Linked DNA regions of Tautonia rosea. The protein of the gene in region 1 interacts with the protein of each later gene in a pairwise test. Links are inferred from orthologs where the notes say so. Each region holds a gene or a part of one and is shown on either strand. Other genes may lie near its edges.

Region 1 (3,139 bases):
GATCCCCGAAGCTTCTCGACGCCGAGCGAAGCAGAGCGATCGGAGCGCAGGAATGGCCGAATCCCCGACCGGGTCGGCGGGTGAACATCCCGACCCGGATAATGTCCGCCGGATCCATCGACTGGTCCGGATGATGCATCATTACGACCTGACGTCCATCGACCTGGTCGAAGGACCGACGAAGATCCGTCTGCGTCGTCGGACCGAACAGGCTGTCGTTCCGCTTGCTCAGGCGCCGGTCCCGGTTACGCCGATGCCCACGCCCCCGGCGGGAAGTGTGCCTCCGGCCGTGGCTGCTACTGCGGTCCCGGCCGCGGCTCCGGAGGTGAAAGGGACGCTCATCGAGAGTCCGATGGTGGGCACCTTCTACCAGTCGGGCTCGCCGGAGTCTCCGCCGTTCGTGGCCGTGGGTGCCACGGTTCGTCCCGAGACGACGGTCTGTATCATCGAGGCCATGAAGGTGTTTACCGAGATTCCGGCTGGCGTCTCGGGCCGGATCGTTGAGATCCTGGTTCAGGACAAGCAGCCGGTCGAGTACGGCCAGCCCTTGTTCCGCGTCGAACCGGCCTGAGCATTGGCCATGTCCCCCGCTCCGCTCCCCGATGCCCCCGGGCCTTCAGATCGGGCCTGGCGGTTGGATCACAGAGACCCTCGCGGGAGCACCGCCCGGCGCCACCCCGCGAGGAGCCCGGAACACCCCGGACCCTCGCCGATGGCTGAACCGTCGAAGATTCGTCGTATCCTCGTCGCCAATCGTGGCGAGATCGCCCTGCGGATCATCCGCGCCTGCAAGGAACTCGGCCTGGAATCGGTGGCCGTGTTCTCCGAGGCCGATCGCGGGGCCCCATATCTGGACCTGGCCGACCGCGCCATCTGCATCGGCAAGGCTCCGGCGGCAGACAGCTATTTGAATATTCCCCGGCTGATCGCCGCGGCCGAGATTGCCGATGTCGACGCGATCCATCCCGGTTACGGGTTCCTGAGTGAGAATCCCCACTTCGCCGAGGTCTGCCGCGCCTGCAATTTCGAGTTCATCGGTCCGCCCCACGAGGCCATCCGCCGGATGGGCTTGAAGACCGAGGCCAAGGCCGCGGCCCAGGCCGCCAAGGTCCCGCTTGTGCCCGGCTCGGATGGTCCGGTCGATAGCGACGACGACGCGGTGCGGGTGGCTCGGCAGATTGGCTATCCGGTCTTGATCAAGGCCGCGGCCGGTGGCGGTGGGAAGGGGATGCGCGTCTGTCGGGAGGAAGCGGCCCTCCGGACGGCCATCGCCCAGGCCCGGGCCGAGGCCGACGCCGCCTTCAAGAACCCGAGCATTTATCTGGAAAAGTTCATCGACCGCCCCCGGCACGTCGAGGTGCAGCTGCTGGCCGATTCGCATGGCAATGTGATTCATTGCTGGGAACGCGAGTGCAGTCTTCAACGCAGGCACCAGAAGCTCATTGAAGAATCTCCCGCGCCGACCTTGCCGAGCCGCGTTCGTCGGAAGATTTGCGAGGCCGCCGTTCGACTGGCCAAGACGGCCGGGTATGTGAACGCGGGGACGTGCGAGTTTCTGGTGGATGCCGATTACAACTTCTACTTCATCGAGGTCAATGCCCGGATTCAGGTGGAGCATCCTGTGACGGAACTGGTCACCGGGATCGACCTGATCAAGGAGCAGATCCGGGTTGCCAACGGAGAGCCGCTGTCGGTCAACCAGGCCGACGTGCCGCAACTGGGCCACGCGATCGAGTGCCGGATCAACTGTGAAGACCCGGAGCACAACTTCCGCCCCAGCCCGGGGCTGATTTCCGGCCTGCGAATTCCGGGAGGCATCGGCGTGCGATGGGACTCCCACATCGTCCCCGGCTATCGTGTGCCGCCGAATTATGACTCGATGATTGGCAAGCTCCTCGTACATGCCCCGACGCGATCCGAGGCGATCGCCCGGATGCTTCGGGCACTGGACGAGCTGCGGATCGAGGGGATCACCACGACCGCATCGTTGCACGAACGGATCCTCCATAATCCGGACTTCGCCGAGGGTCGGATCGATACCACCTGGGTCGAGCGCGTGCTGCTGGCGCCTCGGGAGAAGATTGTTCAAGACGCGGGTTGAGGGCAGGGGCCCGTGGAGCCGGGGAGGGCCCGAACGATTGGACAGCGCTGCCATGAGTGAAACGCCCCTGAGCTTGCTCGATCGACTTCGGAGCGACCCCGAGGAGGCGTCCTGGCGGCGGCTGGCCGAGTTGTATTCCCCGTTCATCCTCCGCCAACTCCAGCAGCAGGGCATTTCATCGCTCGACGCCGAGGACTTGCTCCAGGAAATCCTGCTCGTGGTCATTCGCGAGTTGCCCGAGTTCGACCATTCGGGCCGGAAAGGGGCGTTCCGGACCTGGATTCGAGGGATCACGGTGCACCGGATTCTCGGCTACTGGCGGTCACGTCGCCGAGAGGGGAACGGCAGTCCGGTTCCGAACCTGGAACAGCTTGAGGACCCCGAGAGCGACCTGAACCGGGTTTGGGATCTCGAACACGACCGTTATCTTGCGCAGCGGTTGCTGGAAGGGATTGAGTCGGAATTCTCGGCCCCGGTCTGGCGATCGTTCCATCGCCAGGTAATCGAAGGGCTTCCTGCCGCCGAGGTGGCTGAGGAGCTGGGACTGACGGTCAACGCCGTGCTGATTGCCAAGTCTCGGGTATTGAGGCGGCTTCGCCAGGAAGGGCGGGGGTTGATTGACTGATGTGTTGACCGGGGAGAGGCGAGGCCGCCGGCCGTTGAGAATGGCGTGATGCTTCCCGTCAACGCCGCATGAGGAATTTCTCTCTCGATTGGACAGGATCGTGGAGCCGGCGCACTTCCAGTCGTGAAGCCCGGTGCGATCGGACGCCTCGGGCGGCCAAGAGGTCCTGGCCCCGATGAGCGTGTGCGCCTTCGGGGGCGATGATCGAGGAGAAACTCAACCGATGAGCAATCACCAGGTTCGCGCACTGCTTGCCGTCTCGTTTCTGACGCTTCTGGTGCCTGTCGCGGGGGCTCGGGGCGAACAGATTTTGCTGTCAAAATACGACATTGACGATGCCGTGCTGTCTGGCCACGGAAACTGGGCCCATACGTACTCCGGGACGATCACGCCCGGCGCATCTTTCGTGAACT
Region 2 (3,195 bases), on another replicon or contig:
AACAGGCAATCCGGGAACTCGACCGCGAACTGTCGAAGCTTGATCCCGAGGAGCGCAAGCGATACCTCGACCTGATGCGACGCTTCGGAGCCTGGTTCCACCGACTTGATGAAGAAACCCGCCTCGCGTTTCAGTCGGCCTCCTCCGAAGATCGGTTTGTCATCCTCCGCCAGGAGCTTGGTCCCGACTCAGCTCCCGAGTCGCCTGGACTCGATATGGCCGTCTGGTTTCGGGCCGACACCTTTAATCCCGTCCCGCTCTACGATGCAGTGACCTTGATGCGGGTCTGGGCTTTACTCGATGACGCGGCACGTCGTCAGGTCGAAGTAGCGCGCTCTCTGGACGAGACGATCACCTTGCTTCGTCAGTTTGCTCGTGATCGCCAAATCGAACCATCTCCCGAGGTGCGCGAAGCCTTTCGAGCGATCCTTGAGGACCAGGGGAGACTCGGCCAGCGAGGAGTCCGTTTGTTGCCCGAAGTCCCCGACCTGGGAGCCTGGCTGCTCGATGGTGAAGATCCGAGTGAGAACCGGCCTTTCGGAGGTGGGCCAGGCAACTTCCCAAGACGACCTCCTGGTCCTTCGGGGCCCCAAGCCGAGGGAATGCGAATCAATGCCGCTCGATTGAGTGCGGCCCGGTTATCGCTCCTCCGCATCGCCGAAATGGAATATCTTCGAGTGCTTCGAGATCAGGCTGATGGGGCGGCACTTGCCGTACTGCCCTTATTCGAGGCGCGACTGCCCCAATGGTATCGTGATCTCCTCGACCCACTTCCTCCCGAGGTCGTTCGACTGCGTTTGCGAGCGCTTCGGCAACTCGCGCTCAACGATCCCGATCTGATGCGATGGCTTGAGCAGATTACGCCTGTCTCCGCTCCTGGAGCCGATGGTACTGCTTCGCCTTCCGAGGATCGCCCCTCGCTGGTCAGGCCGTTTTGAAGCGTTCGGAGTGTGGATCTGCCGTGCCAATCGTCACTGAGGAAGACCGCCGCTGGATGCGGCTTGCTCTGGCCGAAGCAGGCCGAGGGCTTGGATGGGTTGAACCGAATCCGATGGTCGGCGCCGTGGTCGTCCGCGACGGTAAGCTGGTGGCGGTCGGACATCACGCTCGGTATGGAGGTCCCCATGCCGAGGTCGTTGCCCTGCAGGCGGCAGGCGAGGCTGCTCAAGGTGCGACGCTCTATGTCACGCTCGAGCCGTGTTGCCACGTTGGAAAAACGCCTCCGTGTACCGATGCTGTCATTGCCTCGGGCATCACGAGGGTTGTCGCCGCGATGCGAGACCCCTTTCCACGGGTCGCCGGTGGTGGGTTTGCCCGACTGCGTGACGCAGGCCTGAAGGTGCAATGGGGGGTCGAGGAGACGGAGGCCAGGTTCCTGAATGCTCCCTATCTCAAACGCTTAACGGTCGGTCGGCCCTTCGTAACGGCCAAATGGGCCATGACGCTCGATGGGAAAACAGCTTGCCAATCCGGAGACAGCAAGTGGATCTCGAACCCGAGGTCCCGAAGCGTTGTGCATGCGTTGCGAGGTCGAATGGATGGAATCCTGGCCGGAATTGGCACCGTCTTGCTCGACGATCCCGAACTAACCGCTCGTCCCAATGGGCCGAGAAGTCCGACCCGCATTATCCTTGATTCAACCGCTCGATTGCCGATCGATTCAAAGCTTGCCCTGACGGCTCTTCGCGTTCCGGTCTGGGTTGTCGTTTCCCAAATGGCCCCCCCTGATCGGGTCCATTCGCTTCAGCAGATGGGAGTCGAGCTGATTCCAATGCAGGGCGATGGCCCGATTCCGATTCCCGATTTGCTCGACGAATTAGGGCGTCGTGGCCTTACCAATGTCCTTGTCGAAGGGGGAGGCCGGGTTCTCGGTGCCTTCCTCGACGCCGGAGAGGTCGACGCGGTCGAGGTCTTCATCGCGCCGACTCTTGAAGGCGGCTCGCATCACTTCACTCCCTTTCGGGGCCTGGGAGTGACCCGGATGGCCGAGGCACTTCGACTCACTCGACACCGTGTTTCGTTGCTTGATGGCGATGTTTCGTTGAGTGGTCAGATCGCTCGCCCGTGGTGGCAACTGACCGACAGCGCTTGACCACTCGCCTGGCTTCCCGATAATCTCAATAGGGTTGATTCGTCAGAAAAGACTGGTTTTTTGTTAGGCGAACAACGCGTTTTGGCGGCACGACACAGGATCGCGGTTGTGGCCCGTTTCCGATCATCCTGGCGGACCGATGCCCTCGCAAACGGAACGGCAGAACGAATCGGCCATCGATCGCCCCGTCCCCAACCAGGAGGGTCCGGTCTGGTGCGGGAGCCTCATCACGACAATCCGTCACCCAAGCCTGCGCCCAAGGCTGTGGTCGGGCGATTGAGCCTTTACCTCCGGCAGCTGGAAACCTTTGCCCGTCAAGGACGAGAAACAATATCGAGCAGTCAACTCGGCAAATCCTTGGGGCTCAATGATGCGCAGGTTCGAAAGGACCTGGCGTATTTCGGCCAGTTTGGGCAACCCGGTTTGGGCTACCGCATTGCTGACCTGATCACTGAACTTCGCACCATACTCGGCGTGGATCGTGACTGGCCGACCGCCCTGGTGGGACTCGGAAATCTGGGTCGAGCCTTACTCGGATATAAAGGGTTCCGGGTTCGACGATTTCATATCGTCTCGCTTTTTGACAATGATCCCAAGAAATTGGGCCATTGCATTGAGGGTTTGACTGTCAAACATCTCGACGAGCTTCCTCAGACCGTTGCATCCGAGGGACTGCGTCTGGCCATTATTTGTGTTCCGGCCGAGTCTGCTCAGCGAGTGGCGGATCAGTTGGTAGCCGCCGGGATCCGGGGCTTGTTAAACTTCACGCCCACGGCACTCTTTGTTCCGCAGGACGTCAGCGTCGTCGCGGTCGACCTGAGTGTTCAACTGGAACATCTGGCCTATTCCGTCCACAACCTGCAATCCTCGAATCGAGAAGCCGGTGACATCTCCGCGGCAAGTTGACGGATGAGGAGGGGTCGAACCTTTTCGACGCCCGCCTCATCTGATACACTAAATCTCTCAGTTGACTGACCGTCATTTACCCGGTGGTGAAATTGGTATCACAACAGGTTTTGGTCCTGTTTTTCCAGGTTCGAGTCCTGGCCGGGTAGCTTGCTCATTTCTCTTGGACGACTCGCATCCCTCTCCGGTTTTTTCAC

Evidence for each region.
Region 2: the proteins of accC (region 1) and ribD interact in binary tests that used the Escherichia coli proteins (3 or more experiments, as listed by UniProt). The link is inferred for Tautonia rosea from one-to-one orthologs.

Annotation. Positions count from the first base shown.
Region 1 is NZ_JABBYO010000007.1:408,719-411,857, forward strand. Bases 85-2,906 are described here. They hold accC (acetyl-CoA carboxylase biotin carboxylase subunit), read left to right. Parts: upstream 85-712; coding sequence 713-2,101; downstream 2,102-2,906. Other genes in these bases: accB (acetyl-CoA carboxylase biotin carboxyl carrier protein), read left to right, coding at 85-571; HG800_RS15025 (RNA polymerase sigma factor), read left to right, coding at 2,154-2,726. Also shown: more of accB, read left to right, coding at 53-84; HG800_RS15030 (PEP-CTERM sorting domain-containing protein), read left to right, coding at 2,950-3,139. UniProt on the Escherichia coli protein: This protein is a component of the acetyl coenzyme A carboxylase complex; first, biotin carboxylase catalyzes the carboxylation of the carrier protein and then the transcarboxylase transfers the carboxyl group to form malonyl-CoA.
Region 2 is NZ_JABBYO010000002.1:239,120-242,314, forward strand. What follows is about bases 149-3,026. They hold ribD (bifunctional diaminohydroxyphosphoribosylaminopyrimidine deaminase/5-amino-6-(5-phosphoribosylamino)uracil reductase RibD), read left to right. Parts: upstream 149-961; coding sequence 962-2,092; downstream 2,093-3,026. Other genes in these bases: HG800_RS03720 (hypothetical protein), read left to right, coding at 149-938; HG800_RS03730 (redox-sensing transcriptional repressor Rex), read left to right, coding at 2,306-2,998. In the rest of the region: more of HG800_RS03720, read left to right, coding at 1-148. UniProt on the Escherichia coli protein: Converts 2,5-diamino-6-(ribosylamino)-4(3h)-pyrimidinone 5'-phosphate into 5-amino-6-(ribosylamino)-2,4(1h,3h)-pyrimidinedione 5'-phosphate.